One region of the Methylobacterium sp. 1A genome, then DNA from elsewhere that is predicted to be linked to it. Evidence: predicted binding sites of a transcription regulator. Region 1 holds the regulator's gene; each other region holds the start of a gene.
The links. Region 1 encodes LexA, which represses DNA repair genes until DNA is damaged. Its sites were predicted from a motif close to TGTTCNNNNTGTGTTCNG; they were not measured.
Positions count from the first base shown of each region.

Region 2: a site for LexA is predicted at 2,399-2,416, ahead of parE (DNA topoisomerase IV subunit B). Genes of this name have one in related genera too.
Region 3: a site for LexA is predicted at 2,217-2,234, ahead of ACX9MN_RS29130 (PA0069 family radical SAM protein). Genes of this name have one in related genera too.
Region 4: a site for LexA is predicted at 2,145-2,162, ahead of ACX9MN_RS19230 (nucleoid-associated protein). Genes of this name have one in related genera too.

Region 1 covers NZ_JBYQVE010000001.1:3,089,778-3,094,146, reverse strand. Annotated here, with positions in the region: gene fae (formaldehyde-activating enzyme) at 1-359, opposite strand, end outside; gene ACX9MN_RS15115 (hypothetical protein) at 680-895, shown strand; gene ACX9MN_RS15110 (hypothetical protein) at 913-1,362, opposite strand; gene lexA (transcriptional repressor LexA) at 1,613-2,341, shown strand; gene ACX9MN_RS15100 (ComEC/Rec2 family competence protein) at 2,335-4,369, opposite strand, start outside.
Region 2 covers NZ_JBYQVE010000001.1:161,175-165,543, reverse strand. Annotated here, with positions in the region: gene ACX9MN_RS00800 (PRC-barrel domain-containing protein) at 1-79, shown strand, start outside; gene parE (DNA topoisomerase IV subunit B) at 232-2,292, opposite strand; gene ACX9MN_RS00790 (hypothetical protein) at 2,664-2,852, shown strand; gene topA (type I DNA topoisomerase) at 3,038-4,369, opposite strand, start outside.
Region 3 covers NZ_JBYQVE010000002.1:1,914,998-1,919,366, forward strand. Annotated here, with positions in the region: gene ACX9MN_RS29120 (amino acid permease) at 1-1,410, opposite strand, end outside; gene ACX9MN_RS29125 (hypothetical protein) at 1,575-2,105, opposite strand; gene ACX9MN_RS29130 (PA0069 family radical SAM protein) at 2,264-3,379, shown strand; gene ACX9MN_RS29135 (methyl-accepting chemotaxis protein) at 4,099-4,369, shown strand, end outside.
Region 4 covers NZ_JBYQVE010000001.1:3,992,462-3,996,830, forward strand. Annotated here, with positions in the region: gene ACX9MN_RS19225 (hypothetical protein) at 1-1,022, opposite strand, end outside; gene ACX9MN_RS19230 (nucleoid-associated protein) at 988-2,022, opposite strand; gene ACX9MN_RS19235 (hypothetical protein) at 3,568-4,023, opposite strand; gene ACX9MN_RS19240 (IS110 family RNA-guided transposase) at 4,007-4,369, shown strand, end outside.

The DNA of each region.
Region 1 (4,369 bases):
CAGATCATGATGATCATGCACAGCTCGTCGAGCCCGTCCTTCGGCAGGATGCCCTCGATGATGCAGTCCACGATCGCGTCGCCGGTGGCGGCCTGGACCACGCCGCCGAGGAGCTCGGCATACTCGGCCGTGTGGATCGTGACCTTGGTGGTCATCATCGTGGCCGGGCGCACGAGCTGGTTGAGGTCGCGCACCACGAACATCCGCGTGTGGCCCTGGACCTGCCCCATCATCGACGCGAAGGCCTGACCGACCGGGCCGCGCACCGAGCCGATCAGCACCTCCGGCATGGCGTCGGTGTACTGGCCCTCGGCCGCCAGCACCGTGGCCTCGCCCGTGCGGAACCAGATCTCTTGCATGTTCGAACTCCACCTGATCGGAGCCCGCGGGAGACATCATCGGCGGCCTCGCGTCAATCGCCCCGAAGCCGGCTCCCATCCCGGCCGCCCCTGCCCTCGCCCGCGCTGCGGCGCGGGCGCGGACCCGTGCCGCCCCGCGTCGCCGCGATGCGGCCGCCGGCATCCGCGACGGCGCGCATCTCCACCCCTGCGCGGCCTGTGGCCTTGAGGAACGCGGACAGGCGAGGCAGGGAAGATCGGAGCGCGGCTCCGGGAGCGGTCCCGGGCCTGGCCGTTCCGGTGGGCGCGCGGCGCCGTGCCGGGCATGCGGGAGGAACACGATGGCGGAGAGCACGGACCGGGGCTCCGGCTGGAGCCTTCAGGCGAGCGCCGTGCCCGACGGGGTGCGCCTGGAACTCGCCCTCGCCGACCTCGGCGGTGCGCCGGTCACCGCCGCGATCGTGCTCGACCGGACGGAGGCCCGGGCCTTCGCCCGCGCCCTGCTGGCCGCCGCCGGCGACGCCGCGGAGCGGACCTTCCCGAAGCCGGGCGCCTGAGGACGCGCCGCCAGCCGTCAGCGCACGCCGAGGCCCGGATTGCGGCCCGGCAGGCGGGGGACCACGGTGCCGCGCTTCTCGATCGGCGCGTCGCAGGCGTAGGCGAACTCAGTCTTCAGCGGATCGAACACGGTCTCGCCGGTGATCCGGCAATCCTCGCGCACGGTCTCGTCGAGATAGGCCCGGGCGGCGGTGCGGAAGCGCTTCACCCGGGTGGCGCCCGGCTCCGGATCGATCCGGACCTCGCTCAGGTTGCAGCCGGTATACTCGCGCAGGGCGTTGGACACGATCAGCATCCGGCGCAGCTGCCGGTTGTCGTAGACCTCGTAGGGCTCCTTGCAGCCGATCGTGACGACCTGGGGAGTGAGCGCCACGTAGTTCCGCGAGATGTAGGAGAATCCGGTGGTGCAGCCGGCGAGGCCGAGGGCGGCGAGGCCGAGGGGCAGCAGAGCTGCGGGTCGTCGCATCCTCGTCATTCCAAGAGGGTCCCAGCCCGCGCCCCGGATCCGCCGCCTTCCCGGCGGGGCGCCGCGATGCATTGAAACGGCTCCGCTTGCGCCGTCAATGCGTTTCTCGACCTTACTCCCGCGGGCGCGCCGCGGCGCGCCGGGCCGAGCGGTGCCGCTCTTGCGGAACACTTGCGGAACGTTTAACCTGTTCGTGATTTGTTTCGGAGACCGTCACGTGGCGGTCCGCCAAGCCGCGAGTCCCCCGTCGATGCTCACGCGCAAGCAGCTGGACCTCCTGCGATTCATCCAGAGCCGGATGCAGGAATGCGGTGTCCCGCCGTCGTTCGACGAGATGAAGGATGCCCTCGATCTCAAGTCGAAATCCGGCATCCACCGGCTGATCACGGCGCTCGAGGAGCGCGGCTTCCTCCGGCGCCTCCCCAATCGGGCGCGCGCCATCGAGGTGATCCGGATCCCCGAGAGCCTGACCCAGGCCGCTCCGGCGACTCAGGCCCCCGTCGAGCCGCGCCGCTTCACGCCGAGCGTGGTCGAGGGCGGTAAGTCCAAGCAGCCGCCGGCCCCGGCGAGCACGCGGATGATCGACGAGTCCGGCCGCGCCATCTCGATCCCGGTCATGGGCCGGATCGCGGCCGGTACGCCCGTCTCGGCGATCCAGAACCAGAGCCACGCCATCACCCTGTCGCCGGACTTCGTGGCCGGCGGCGAGCACTACGCCCTCGAGGTGCGCGGCGACTCGATGGTCGAGGCGGGCATCCTGGACGGCGACCTCGTGGTCATCCGCAAGCAGGAGACGGCCAATACCGGCGACATCATCGTGGCACTGATCGACGACGAGGAGGCGACGCTCAAGCGCCTGCGCCGCCGCGGCTCGTCGATCGCCCTCGAGGCCGCCAACCCGGCCTACGAGACCCGCGTGCTCGGGCCCGACCGGGTCCGGATCCAGGGCCGCCTCGTGAGCCTCGTCCGCCGCTACTGAAGCGGCTCGGCCGGCGCGTCGCCGGGGGCGAGGTCTCCGCCCGGCGCGGCGTCGGCCTCCGGCGTCGCGGCGACCCCGTCCTCCGCGGGGCGGTCGCCCGGCTCCGCGGTGACCGGCCGCGGCGGTCCAGGCCCGCGCCCGGCGGCCGGCTGCCAGGGCACGGCGCGGCCGTCGTTCCGGGCGTAGCGCGCGGCGAAGCCGTCGCCGTCGATCCGGAGGGCCACGGCCCCGCGGGCGGCGAGGACGCGCCGGTCGATCACCAGCGGCCCCGTGCAGGTCGGCGGCGCCGCGAGGCCCGTGATCAGCACCGCGGCGCGGGCGCAATCCTCCGGGAAGGCCCGCCGGTCCCGGACCAGGGCGACCGCCCGCCCGTCCGGCAGCCGGGCGGTGCAGCCGAGCCGGTCGCAGCGCCCGCTGCCCGACCGGACGATCAGCGCCGCGGACCGCCGCCCGTCGCCGTCCGCCTTCAGCCACTGCTCGAGGACGAAGCCCGAAGGGCTGCCGAGGGCCGCGAGCCGCCCGTCCGGGCCCCGCACCGCGGCCCCCGCGCCCTGCCGGTCGACGTAGAGGTCGTAGTGGTCGGGCCGGGCCGCGAGGACGAGCCCGAGCAGGACCGGCGGCACGGCGAGCCAGCGCAGGCGCGAGGCCGGCAGCGTCCCCAGCAGCAGGCCGGCGGTCAGCAGGGCCAGCGCCCCGGCGCCGAAGGCCGGCAGCACCAGGACCGCCCGCTCGAACCCGGCGATCCAGTCCGAGATCGCCAGCATCCCGGCCACCGCCTGCCCCATCAGCCACCAGACCGGCCGGTCGAGGGCGAAGGGATAGGCGAGGCAGCCGATCACCGCGGCGGGCATCACCACCAGGGAGACGAGCGGCAGGGTCAGGGCGTTGCCGACGAGGCCGAAGGGCTGGACCGTCTGGAAGTGGTAGGTGGCGAAGGGGGCCGTCGCGACCTGCGCCACCAGGGTCGTGGCCAGGGTCCCGGTGATCGCCGACAGGCCGGTCCCGACGAGCCGCCCGATCCGCCCGGCCCCCGGGCGCACGAGCAGCCGCCCGTCGATCAGCCGCGCGCAGGCGATCAGCCCGGCCACGGCGCCGAAGGACATCTGGAAGCTCGGGCCGAGCAGGCCCTCCGGCTCCCGGGCGAGCGCGATCAGCGCCGCGAGGGCGAGGTTGCGCATCGACAGGGCCGGCCGGTCCACCAGGATCGCGCCGAGCATGATCAGGGTCATGATCAGCGAGCGCTCGGCCGCGATGTCCCAGCCCGAGAAGGCGCAGTAGGCGGTGACGCCGACCATGGCGAAGCCGGCCGCGATCTTCTTGATCGGCCAGAGCAGCGCGCAGAGCGGCACCGCGGCGAGGAGCGCCCGCACCAGCCAGAACACCACGCCGGCGGCCAGCACCATGTGGAGGCCCGAGATCGACACCACGTGGTAGATGCCGGCGGCGCGGAGCGCGTCGTTGGTGGCCGGCCCGATGAGGCCGCGCTTGCCCGTCACCAGGGCCGCCGCCACCGCACCCGCCTGGCCGCCGGCGGCCTCCGCGATCCGGCGCGTGAGCCCGTTGCGCGCCGCGTCGAGCGCAGCGGCGAGCCGCAGGCCCAGCGGCGGCGGCCCGGACGGTTCCCGGACGGTGACGGTGCCGATCAGCGAGCCCACCGCGCCGATCCCCTGGAAATAGGCGTCCCGGGCGAAGTCGTAGCCGCCGGGCCGGGCCGCCTCCGGGGGCGGCAGCAGCCGGGCCGTGGCGGCGACGCCGTCCCCGGGACGCGGGATCGGCGTCTTCCGGAACGAGACCCGGACCCGGGCGGGCCGCGCCTCCGGCGCGAGGCCGGCGAAGCTCTCCACCCGGATCACCAGCCGGGCGCCCACCTCGCGCTCGTCCAGGGCCTCGACCGTTCCGACGAGCGGGCCGATCGTGGTGCGGGTGAGGATCGGTGCGGCGACCTGCGAGACCCGCCAGGTCGCCGCCGCGAAGCCGAGGAACGCGGCCGCCACCGCGAGCGCCGCCGCCAGGGCCGCCGGCCGCGCG
Region 2 (4,369 bases), 2.9 Mb from region 1:
GGTCCTCAACATGGGCAAGGACACGGTGGCGGCGGCCCAGCCCTTCGACCCGGCCAAGGTGATCGCGCCACCCCGATAAGGCGCGACAGAAACCCGTCACCCGTCTTTGCGAGCGCAGCGAAGCAATCCAGGGCAGCGCCACTTCGATGAACGTGGCGCTGCTGGGCTGCTTCGCTGCGCTCGCAATGACGGCGCGGCGCCATCGACCGACGCGGCGCGGCCGCTCCGGCGTCAGATGTCGAGGTCGGCGCCCTCTGCGAAGGCCGCGCGCTCGCTGATGAAGGCGAAGCGCGCCTCGGGCTTGTTGCCCATCAGACGCTCGACCGTGTCGCCGGTCGATTCCCGGGCCTCGTCCAGGACCGCGACGCGCAGCAATGTGCGCTTCTTCGGATCCATGGTGGTCTCCTTGAGCTGGGCCGGCATCATCTCGCCGAGGCCCTTGAACCGCCCGATCTCGACCTTGCCGCCCTTGAACACGGTCTTGACGATCCGCTCCCGATCCGCGTCGTCCCGGGCATAGGCCACCTTCGAGCCCTGCTGCAGCCGATAGAGCGGCGGGATCGCGAGGTAGAGGTGGCCGCGGTCGATCAGCCTCGGCATCTGGCGGTAGAAGAAGGTGATCAGCAGCGAGGCGATGTGGGCGCCGTCGACGTCGGCGTCCGTCATGATGATCACCTTCTCGTAGCGCAGGTCCGCCTCGCGGAAGGCCGAACCGGTGCCGCAGCCGAGCGCCAGGGTGAGATCCGAGATCAGCTGGTTGGCGCCGAGCTTGTCGCGCGAGGCCGAGGCGACGTTCAGGATCTTGCCGCGCAGCGGCAGGATCGCCTGGGTCGCCCGGTCCCGGGCCTGTTTGGCCGAGCCGCCGGCCGAGTCGCCCTCGACGATGAAGATCTCCGAGCCCGCGGTGCCGGCCGCCGAGCAGTCGGCGAGCTTGCCGGGCAGGCGCAGCTTGCGGGTCGCGCTCTTGCGGGCGACCTCCTTCTCCTGGCGGCGGCGCAGGCGCTCCTCGGCCCGGTCGATCACCCAGTCGAGGAGCTTGTTGGCCTGGGCCGGGGAGGCGGCGAGCCAGTGGTCGAAGGCGTCGCGCACCGCCGTCTCGACGATGCGCTGGGCCTCCACGGTGGCGAGCTTGTCCTTGGTCTGGCCCTGGAACTCCGGCTCGCGGATGAACACCGAGAGCATCGACGCGCAGGTCGCCATGACGTCGTCCGTCGTGACGGCGGTCATGCGCTTGGCCTGGTTCACCCGCTCGGCGTGCTCGCGCAGGCCGCGCAGCAGCGCGACGCGCAGGCCCGCCTCGTGGGTGCCGCCCTCGGGCGTCGGGATCGTGTTGCAGTAGGAGTGCGAGATCCCGTCCTCGGCGACCATCCAGGCCACCGCCCATTCGAGCGACCCGTGCGAGCCCGGCTTGGTGATCTTGCCGGAGAACATGGCGTCCGTGACGAGTTCCTTCCCGTCGATGTCCCGGGCGAGGTAGTCGCGCAGCCCGTCGGGGAAGCGGTGCACCGCCTCGGCCGGCACGTCCTCCAGCCCCTCGAGGAGGGCGGAGGCGCAGCGCCAGCGGATCTCGACGCCGCCGAACAGGTAGGCCTTGGAGCGCGCCATCTTGAACAGGCGGCGCGGGTCGAACTTCAGCGAGCCGAAGATCTGGGCGTCCGGGTGGAAGCGCACGCGGGTGCCGCGGCGGTTCTGCACCCGGCCGACCAGTTCCAAAGCCCCTTGGGCATGACCGCGCGAGAAGGTCTGGCGGTAGAGGGTCTGGTTGCGCGCCACCTCGACCTCCAGCAGGTCGGAGAGTGCGTTCACCACCGAGATGCCGACGCCGTGCAGGCCGCCCGAGGTCTCGTAGACCTTCGAGTCGAACTTACCGCCGGCGTGCAGCGTGGTCATGATGACCTCGAGCGCCGACTTGCCGGGGAATTTCGGGTGCGGGTCGACCGGGATGCCGCGGCCGTTGTCGGTGACGACGAGGGCGCCGGTCTCCTCAAGCTCCACCTCGATGAAGCTGGCATGGCCGGCGACCGCCTCGTCCATCGAGTTGTCGATCACCTCGGCGAACAGGTGGTGGAGCGCCCGCTCGTCGGTGCCGCCGATATACATGCCGGGCCGGCGCCGGACGGGCTCCAGCCCCTCCAGCACCTCGATGTCGGAGGCGGTGTAGCCGCCCTCCGGCTCGGCGGCCGCGAGCGTCGCCACGGAGGCCGCCGAATCCAGCCGCCGCCGCGGCTCGGGCGGGCGGGCCGCCGCGCCCTTGCCGCCCGGCCCGAACAGGTCCCGCGCCGGATCGCTCACGCGCGGCCTCCTGGCGCGCGGCGCGTCGGCCGGCTCGGCTTCGCGCAGACGGGTCTTGGGACGGGTCTGGGGTCGTGGAGCATGCGCCTTCATCCCCGCATGATAGCGGAACAAACCATAAACATCAAAGCCGTTCGCCCTGCGGCGAGGCGGTCGCATCATCGCATGCTGCGCCGCCGCGAGCGAGGGCCGCGTCCGTGCCGGCACACGGTTCCGCGCGCCGGGCCGTCATCACGACGTTGCACAACAATGGGTTAAGGCTTTCTCGTGATCCGCATGCCCGGCTTCCACAGGCGACGCCCGGAACAGAACGGGACGATCGACGTTGGTGGCGGAGATAAATCTTGACCGTGGTCAGGGAGCCGCAGTCCATGAGCGACGCCGCGATCGAGGCCCGCCGCCTCACGTTGATCCGCTTCGAGCACGCGGCCGGCGCCGCCTTCGGCTGCGACGATGACGCGGCCGCGGTGCCGGCCGGGCGGGCGCTGATGAACTCCACCACCCTCGCGCTCGCGACCTTCGCGACGGCCGTGGCGGCGACGATCACCTACCTGGTCTGAACCCGATCGCTGACCGCAACCCGCGGTGAGGGGCGGCAACGCTGCCTCTGCCACGTCCTTGCGAGCGGAGCGAAGCAACCTAGCCGGCGCCACGTTCGAACGCCTCGCGCTGCACTGGATTGCTTCGCTCCGCTCGCAAGGACGGGCGGGCTTGCCGGCCCGCCTCAGCCTCGTCCACGAACGCTTCAGCCCGCGCTCGACGTCTTCGCCGCCGCCTTCTTGGCCGCAGGCTTCTTCGCGGCGGTCTTCTTAGCCGCCGGCTTGTCGCCGCCCGCGGCCCGTGCCGACCCCTTCCGGACCGCCCCGCGCTTCGCCGGCTTGCCGCCGCCCGCGGCGCGCTTGGCGCTCACCAGGGCGACTGCCTCCTCCAGCGTCAGCGCCTCGGCGCTCATCGTCTTCGGCAGCGTGGCGTTGACCTCGCCGTCCGTGACGTAGGGCCCGTACTTGCCGGCCTTGACCACGAGATCGCGGCCGCTGGCCTCGTCCTTGCCGAGCGGCCGGCCGGGATCGGCGGCCGGGCGGCCGCGGCCGCCGCCCTGCTCCTTGGCGACGATCAGGTCGATGGCGCGGTTAGCCCCGATCTCCAGCACGTCGTCGTCCTTGCCGAGATTGGCGTAGGTCTTCCCGTGCTGCACGTAGGGTCCGAACCGGCCGAGATTGGCCAGGATCGGCTCGCCGGTCTCGGGGTGGCGGGCCACCTCGCGCGGCAGCGCCAGCAGGGCCAGCGCCTTGTTGAGATCCACGTCCGAGGGGCTGAGCCCCTTGGGCAGCGACGAGCGCTTCGGCTTCTCGGCGCCCTTCTCGGCGGAGGCCTCGCCGAGCTGGAGGAACGGCCCGAACCGGCCGTCGCGCAGCGTCACCGGCAGGCCGGTCGCGGGATCGTCGCCCAGCACGCGCACGCCCGGCTGGCCGCCCTCGGCCGAGGAGCCGTCACCGTCGCCGTCGACGCCCGAGGCCGAGAGCTGCCGGGTGTACTTGCACTCCGGGTAGTTCGAGCAGCCGATGAACGCGCCGAACTTGCCGAGCTTCAGCGACAGCTGGCCCGAGCCGCAGGTCGGGCAGGTGCGCGGGTTCGAGCCGTCGCCCTTGTCGGGGAAGATGTGCGGCCCGAGGAGGCCGTTCAGCGCCTCCAGAACGTCGGCGACGCGCAGCTCCTTGGTCTCACCGATCGCCGCCGAGAAGTCGCGCCAGAAGTCGCGCAGCACCGCCCGCCAGTCGATCTCGGCGTTGGAGACCCGGTCGAGCTGCTCCTCGAGGCCGGCGGTGAAGTCGTACTCGACGTAGCGCCGGAAGAAGCTCTCGAGGAAGCCCGTGACGAGCCGCCCCTTGTCCTCCGGCTGCAGCCGCTTCTTCTCGATCTTGACGTATTCGCGATCCCGCAAGGTCTGGAGAACCGCGGCATAGGTCGACGGGCGGCCGATGCCGAGCTCCTCCATGCGCTTCACGAGGCTCGCCTCGGAGTAGCGCGGCGGCGGCTCGGTGAAGTGCTGGGTCGAGCTGATCCGCTCGCGGGCGAG
Region 3 (4,369 bases), on a different contig from region 1:
CTTGCGGCCGTAGAAGAAGTACACGACGAGGCCGAGCGCCATCCAGATCACCAGCCGCAGCCACGTGTCGAGGGGCAGGCCGATCATCAGGAGCAGGCAGGACAGGATGCCGAGGATCGGCACGACCGGCACGGCGGGCGCCCGGAACGGCCGCTTCATGGTGCGCTCGGCCCGCCGGAGGTAGAGCACCGAGCCGCAGACGAGAATGAAGGCGGCCAGCGTGCCGATGCTCACCATCTCGCCGAGGATGTGGATCGGCACCAGCGCCGCCACCACGGCGACCGCGGCCCCGATCATCGCCTGGCTGCGATACGGCGTCTGGTAGGTCGGGTGGACGTGGGAGAACATCTTCGGCAGCAGGCCGTCCTGCGCCATGGTGAAGAAGATCCGGCTCTGGCCGTAGAGCAGGACGAGGATCACCGTCGTCAGCCCGGTCAGCGCTCCGAGCTTGATCAGGAACGCGAACCAGCCGATGCCGATCACGTCGACGCCCTTGGCGATCGGGTCCGGGACGTTCAGGTCCTTGTAGGGCACGAGCCCAGTCAGCACGGCGGCGACCAGCACGTACAGGATCGTGCAGACCGCGAGCGAGCCCAGGATGCCGATGGGCATGTCCTTCTGGGGTTTGCGCGCCTCCTGGGCGGCGGTGGAGACCGCGTCGAAGCCGATGAAGGCGAAGAACACCACGCCCGCGCCGCGCAGGACGCCGCTGTAGCCGAAATGGCCGAAGGTCCCGTCGTTGTCCGGGATGAGCGGGCTCCAGTTCGCGGTGTTCACATGGCCCCAGCCCAGAGCGATGAAGGCGACCACGACGGTGAGCTTCACCGCGACCATGATGTTGTTGAAGAGCGCCGATTCCTTCGTGCCCCGCATCAGCAGGATCGTGATCAGCGCCACGATCAGGACCGCCGGCAGGTTCAGCAGCGCGGTCCCGCCGCCCTCGATCGGCGTGCCCGGCGCGTTGGCGAACTGCGCCGGGATCACGATGCCGACGCTCTTCAGGATGCTGGTCACGTAGCCCGACCAGCCGACCGCCACGGTGGCGGCGCCCATGGCGTATTCGAGGATCAGGTCCCAGCCGATCAGCCACGCGAAGAACTCGCCGAGCGTCGCGTAGGTGTAGGTGTAGCTCGATCCGGCGACCGGGATCAGGGCGGCCATCTCCGAGTAGCAGAGGCCGACGAAGGCGCAGGCGATGCCGCCGAGCACGAAGGACAGTATGATCCCCGGCCCGGCATACTGGGCCGCGGCCGTGCCGGTCAGGACGAAGATGCCGGCGCCGATGATCGCCCCGATGCCCATCGCGGTGATCGAGAGGGCGCCCAGCGACTTCGAGAGCTGCTGCTCGCCCTCGCCGCTCTCGACGATGTCCTCGACCGACTTGCGCCCCATCAGGCCCGACGAATCCATTGCACCATCCTTCCAGATCGGGGTGGCTCAGCGCGCGTCATCATGTCCGGAGACGGCGACGATCCTGCCGCGCTTTCAGAGTTGTAGAGGCGGATCGACCGACAACAACGTGAGCGGGCGCAAGATTCTTCCGAGCAAGATTCTCCCGAGCAAGATCTTTCCGGTCAGGCGCGCTCGATCCGAGCGATCAGCGGCCTGACCTTGAGGCGACCCGTGAACGCGCCCTCGGCACGCAGGGCCTCGCGCCGGACGACGTCGCCGGCCCGTGCCTGGCGGGCGCCGACGACGGTCTCCGCCCGTCTGACGAGCCGGCCGAGCCAGCGCCCGGCCGGGCGGTGCAGGCGGCCGAGCGCCGTCTCCGGCCGCGCCGTTCCGACGAAGCGGTCGAGGGTGCGGATCCAGCCCTCGGCCGGGACGTCGCCGGCCTCCAGGCACAGGATCCAGTCCCGCCGGGCCGCGGCGGCGCCCGCCGCGTAGGGATTGCCGCCCCGGTGCAGCACGAGGGTCGCGCCCGTGGCCTCCGCGACGGCCGCCACGGCCTCGCTCTCGCGGCCCGCGACGATCACCGCGTCGCCGACGAGGCCGCCGGCCACGCCGGAGACGAGCACGCTGAGCGTGTCGGCCAGGCGATCGATCGCGTCCGGATCGGCCGGTTCGGCCAGATAGGTCACGGCGGAGAGCATGAGCGCGCGCATAGACGATTCTGCGGCGCCGTAAACTGCCCCGCGGCCCGCGCGGCGGCGCGCCGTCGCCCGGACGGGCTGCAGAGCCGCATTTGCCTGAAAAAAAGGCGCCCTTCGCCATCGTGTTCGCTCTATGTTCTTACATGGATGCGTGAGGGAGGCGAGTCGTCATGGGGGACACGCGCGACGGGACCGCATCCGGGGCCGCGCCGCGACTCGGGCCGAGCGTCGCGGAACCGGCCGCCCGGCGGGGGCGCGGCGCGACGGCCAACCCGATGGGCCGGTACGAATCCGCCCGGCGCGAGGCGTTCCACGACGAGACCTGGACGGCGGACGCTCCGGCACCCCTGCGCACGGAGGTCACGCCGGAGCGGTCCGCCCGGATCATCGCGCGCAACAGCTCGCCCGACATCCCGTTCGACCGGTCGATCAACCCGTACCGGGGCTGCGAGCACGGCTGCATCTACTGCTACGCGCGCCCGACCCATGCCTGGCTCGGCCTGTCGCCGGGGCTCGACTTCGAGTCGCGGATCTTCACCAAGCCGGACGCCGCCCGGCTCCTCGCCCGCGAGATCGCCGCGCCGGGCTACAGGCCCGACACGATCGCCCTCGGCACCGCCACGGATCCCTACCAGCCGGTCGAGCGGGAGCACCGGCTCACCCGCGCAGTTCTGGAGGTGCTGCGGGAGGCCCGCCACCCCGTCAGCATCACCACCAAGTCGGACCTCGTGCTGCGCGACCTCGACCTCCTGGCCGAGATGGCGGCGGAGAACCTCGTGCTGGCGGCGATCTCGCTGCCGACGCTGGATCCGGACCTCGCCCGCCGCCTCGACCCGCGGGCGCCGCGGCCGGGCAAGCGGCTCGCGGCGATGCGGGGCCTGAGCGCGGCGGGCGTGCCCGTCATGGTCAACGTCTCGCCGATCATCCCCGGCCTGACGGATCACGAGATCGAATCGATCCTGGCCGAGGCGCGCGCGCACGGAGCGAGCCGGATCGGCCACGCGCTGCTGCGCCTCCCGGGCGAAGTCGCGGACCTCGTGGCGGACTGGTTCACCGAGCATTATCCCGAACGCAGGGCGCGGGCCTTCGCACTCCTGCGGGAAGCCCGGGGCGGGCGCGAGAACGACCCGCGCTTCGGCCACCGCTTCCGCGGGGAAGGCGCCTACGCGGCGATGATCGGCCAGCGGGTCCGGCTCGCCGGCACGCGTCTCGGTTTCGCCTTCGGGCGCATCGCGCTGAATCGCGACGCCTTCCGGAAGCCCGGCGCGCAGCTGGCGCTGTTCTGACACGCGACCGACGCGGCGGCGCGCGCGAGGCGGCGGACCTGTCCCACAGTACGGTTCAGCGAAAATTCCAGTCATTTTGGCCGGAAGCGGCGTAAAAATACATTTCCAAAGATAGAAAACGACTCAAATGTTGCTTCCAAAGTGGGTTTTTAGATTTCTAACGTGTGGGGAAAATCGCAGAACGTAAGATTGACATCTGTGTCATTGTGGTTCAAATGCCTGAGATCGCGAGGGTTACTGCGAGATTTTGACCAAGTTTGATTGAGTTATCGAATTTAAGTTCTATATTGAGGGTCGTTCTGTGCGTAAGAGCGCGATTTTGTCCGGCGTCCGTGTCCGCAGATCCCGCCAATGGACGCTGTGCGCCGTGATCCGGTCGCGGGCGAGCCGCGCCCCGCGGCCCTGCTCGGTTCTGCCGGTCGCGACTGTCGTCCTTCCTTGAGACGGTAGCGTGTCGGGGTTTCGACCTCCGATGCCGACCGGGCGAACTCCCGGTCCGATGACCGGACCGGGAGCGCCGGTGGGCCCCCGGACTCGCCGCGCCCTCGCCGCGCCCTCGCCGCGCCCTTCGAGCGAACCGGGCCGGCGCCGCGTCGGGGTGCCTGTCGCGTCGCTCAGCCTTTCCGTCGACCGAGGCCGACCGGCCGCCCTGCTCGAACCGGGCAGCCCGGCAGCGGGCCGCACGCCTCGACGCACCGCGAAGAGAGATCCCGTTCCTCATGCTGCGTCTTCCGCGTCCGTCCATCGGCACGATCCTGTGCGCGATCCTGTTCTCACTCAGCGCCATGCTGCTGGCCGCGGGCGCCCGGACGGCGCTGGAGGCCGGGGCGCAGGAGCGGGAGAGCCGCCGCGTCGTCGCGCTCACGGAAGGCAGCCGGATCCTCCTCGAGATCCTGCTCGCCGTGCGCCTCGAGCGGGGGCGGACCCTGCAGGCGCTGATCGCCGCGGGCAGGATCCCGCCCGCCGACGCGGCCCTGATCGCTCGACAGC
Region 4 (4,369 bases), 900 kb from region 1:
CCGATCGCCACGGCCACGTCTCGCCAAACGGCCGCGGATAGGTCGCGGGACTGCTGAAGGAGCTTCTGTACCTCGTCGGACAGCGTCTTGCGCAGATCGGACAAGGCCTTCAACGTGTCCTTGCTGCCGGCGCGTAGGTGCGCCTTGTACAGAAGCCGGGCTGAGTCCAGGGCCGGCCCGACCCGCTTCGGCAGCCCCGCCCGGAAGCTCTCCCCCGCGGTCCACTCCCGCGACAGCTCGGCAGACAGGAAGGTATGCCGCACCTCGACGTCGGTACCCTCCAGGTAAACCCAGGCCGCGGCGGCCTGCTGCGCATCGAACCCATCCGCGCCGAGACCGCCGTCCCCCAGCATGAGCTTGCGCGGCGGCTGGCCGGCGAGCATCGCCATGGGCGTGGCGCCGTCGCGGTAGAGCTCGTTCGGCAGCGACAGGGCGATCATCGTTCCGGCTGCCTCCCGCCACGCCGGTTCGGCGGGACCCTCGACCCTTGCGGCTCCGGCCACGTAGGGCTCGATCCGGGGAGGCGCCATCTGGTCGGGGGATTGGCTGCGGACGACCCGCCTAGGTCCGGCCTCCGGGCGGGGTTCCGGCACCGGGGCGACCGCCGGGGCTTCGACCCAAGGCTCGACGACGTGCCCACGAGTGCGGAAGCCGTCGGCGGCCCTGATGAACGCTAGGCGCACTGCCGAAACGCGGCAGGCGCGGTCGGCATCGAGCAACAGGGACCGCCAACCCTCGGGCGTGAAAAGGTGCTCGGCTCCGTCGCGGTGCGCATAGGTCAGCGTCACGCGCACCCTGTCGCCGTCGGGTGCATCCCGCGGCGCCACGTGGTCGTCCGAGCCGTCGAGGCAGTCGAGGGTCAGCCACGGCGCGCCGGCATCGGCGACGGCCTGCCAAGCCGTCAGTGCCTCCCGCGACAGCATCCCGGCGACCGTCATCCGGCCGGCGTCCTCGTTGACGACGAAGCCCGGTGCAGACCGGCTCGCCTCAACGGCCGCGTGAACGGTTCTCGGTGTCGACATCGTCCCTCAGGACCCCCGCCGTCAGGATCTCGATCCTCTCCCGCCCGTCGGGCATCGTCGTCCGGGTCGGCCTGTGCGCCTCGTCGTACAGCACGACCACGCCCTCCTGGGTCTCCATCACGCGCTTACGAGGCTTCTGCACGCGCTCCGGATCAATCTCGAACGATTCCTCCGCGACGCCACGGTCCCGCAGTTGGCGCTCTAGGGTCCCTCGGATCGACGCACCTTCCGGCAGCACGCCGAAGAGCGCCGTCAGCAGCGGCTCGCGATCTTCCGGGTCGTAGCGCTGGCCGCCCTGCCGCAGAACGTCGTAGAGCCGGTTGACGCCGCCGGCCTGCACATCCGCGGGCAGATCGGGCTTATGGGTCTTGTAGGCGACCTTGACGGCTTCGACGAGCTTGCCGGACAGGTCGCCCGGCTCGTTCACGCGGCGCGCGTTCAGGAAGCCCTCGAAATATTCCGAGATGTGCGTCCTCTTGCTGCGGTCGCGGACCATCACATGGCCGCCCGACCCCGGCGCCAAGCGAACCAGGGCGATCTTCTGCATGGCTTCCGGTTTCTTCACGAACGCCTCCTGGAGCCGTTCGAGGCGAGGCTGTGCGGCCCCTAGCGAGTAGCGGACCACCTCGTCGTGGTCGTACTTGACCAGCGCGTAGACCGGGTCGTCCGTGCCGACCCCGAGCTCGAACACGAGGAACGCCCCGTTGCTCGTCCCGGAGCGGTGCCGGGTATGGAAGTCCCGGGCCAATGCCTGCGTCCCGACCGTGAAGTCGCCGCCTCCCGCGATGCCGCGGAGCGCCGCCTCGACGCCGGAACCGACGCGAAACGCGAACAGGTTGCCGGTCAGGGCCGAGCGCACCCGCGCGAGGAAAAAGGCTGGCTCCTGGAGCGGGGTGATCTCCGGCAGGAGGGTCGGCTCGTCGAGGTCCTTGCCGACCACATGGAAGATCATCCGCCGGATCGACAATGCGTCCTTCTCCGCATCGGTCAGAAAAGCCATCTCGCTCCCTGGGGTCGCATCGTTCCTCTCACGACCGGTATAGCGAGGGCAGCCGGATCCCGCCCGCGCTCATTCAACCTCAGGATGGTTTTCAACCGGGACAATCGGCCCGACGTCCGTTTCGTTCTGCTTATGTTCTCACTATTGCCAACGCGATGCAACCTCGCGGCGCGATGGCAGACGGCACTGCGAGAGAACTTGGCGCGATGCCGCGATGACCCACGTCAAGGTTCGTTCGATAGGTTGGGAGGCGAAGCCTAAGCTCTGGTCGCCATTTGGTAGGAAAAGCAGCGACCGTACGCCACCATCGACCCTATCGAGCGCCACCTTCACCACGACCGGGCGCCACCATTGGCTCGACACGGTTTCACCTTGCCCGGCTCCCGGTTCGCCGGGCAAGGCGTCATGTCGCGAGGAGGCCGAGCCGTCGCACTCATATGGCACAACCGCCATCCCCCGACGATGCCATGAATTTGCTGCCCGGGTTATGGACCTGTCGGGGATGGCCGACGGAGAAGAGGTGGTTGTGATGCTGTCGACAGGCTTACGTCAGCTGATCCAGCTCGCCGAGCGGATGAGAGGGAGGGAGAACTCGACGTCCCGTCGGCGTGGAAGCAAGGTCGGTGGCGTGCCGGAGGATAGGAGCGTGTGGCTGTCGGGCGCAGTTGCTCGGTGCTGAAGCGGTTTTCTATCGTCCTTCAATATATTGCACCTATATGGTTCGATCTGCCGCCCGCAGAGATTCGATTTGGCGCCAACAGAGGTTCTATCTTCGGATTCGGCGGCTTGCTCATCGATGCGCGCCTTGATGCGAGCGGCTGAGCATCCTCATGGACCGATCTTCGAGCCGTATGGGCCCAGTCAACCCGGAGTCGGGTGTTTGATGGCGCAGAGGCGTAAAAGTCGGCTCTTTGTTGGCGAGAAGTCGGGCTTGGATTGCCTGGCGCTGACGCTAAAGGGTTGATATCGTTGAGGGGGTAGTCGCGCCTAATCTGACGCCCTAGAATTTTCTCAATGACTTAGGGGGCTAAGCCCTGCGGTTGAGAGATTGCCGCGGAAGCGCTGCGGAAGCATCGTGCGTTCTTCCGAGCCGGTGCTGTCCCAAATCGCGTTACCGCAAATGTGATCGCTAGGCGGCTGAACGGCCCTTAGCCTTCCTCGTCGGCCGAGACCGCTCTTTCGAGGCGGCGAGTATCCGAGCGACACCCTCCGCGGCTGCTCGATCCGAAAGCGTAGGCTGCCGCGACGCCTCGATCGCGCAAGCCGCACGCTCCTCTGGGCTCGGATCCTCAACCGACCATCTCGGGTTCTCAGGGGCCGAGGATGGCGTCCACGGTCGCCAGCGCACGCAGCTGGGCGAGATGCGTATCGGCGGCGGCAGGAGGTCCCGTCGGACGTAATCGTCCACGGTGCTCTCGCTCATCATGAGTTCGGCGGCGAGCGCGCGGCGCGAGGTAGGCGGCGGTCGGCATACGGCCGTTCTAGGGTAGATGCTCCGGCGGCAAGCCGTTGTCGCGGCCCGTTGCCGCGTGTGAGGCCGGAATGTCACCCGGTGGCGCTCCGCGGCGGCAGCTCCCGCTTCCGCACGATCCGAGCCCGATCCCGCAGGGTGACCTCGTTCGTCGGCCATTCCAGGCAGGCGGCCTCGAATGCGGCGATCGCCGCGGTCAGCGGGTAGATCGTGGCGAGGTGCAACTCGAGCTTGCCGCCGATCCGGTCCCAGATCTCGATCGTGTAGGGGGTGCCCGGCGGCACCGGCGGGATTTGCTTGAGCGCTGGCGGCAGCGTGATCGCCGCGAGGCACAGGTGCTCGTACTTCCGCGCGGGCGGCGCCCCGGGCGCGCGCTGGTAGTGGCACGAGGCTGTCAGGTGCCGGAGCAGGTCGAGCGTCGAGGTGTCGGCCCCATAGCGTAGGGGTGGACGCCCCCTGACGGCATCGATGTGCCAGAGTGGAGGTGTTGCAACACCACTGCAGGAGGCGTCCATGGGTGAGGTTAGCACAGTCGGGATCGATCTGGCGAAATCAGTTTTCCAGGTTCACGGCGCGGATACGAGCGGTGTCGTCGTTTTCCGCAAGAAGCTGCGGCGTGATCAGGTGCTGACGTTCTTCTCGACACTTCCGCGTTGCGTGGTTGCTATGGAAGCATGCGCCAGCGCTCATTACTGGGCCCGTGAGATAGCTTTGGCAGGCCACGAAACGCGGCTCATCCCGCCAGCCTACGTGAAGCCGTTCGTGAAGCGGCAGAAGAACGACATGGCCGATGCTGAGGCGATCTGCGAGGCGGCGCAGCGGCCGACGATGCGGTTCGTTCAGGGAAAGAGCGCGCAGGCCCAGGCCTCCGCAGTG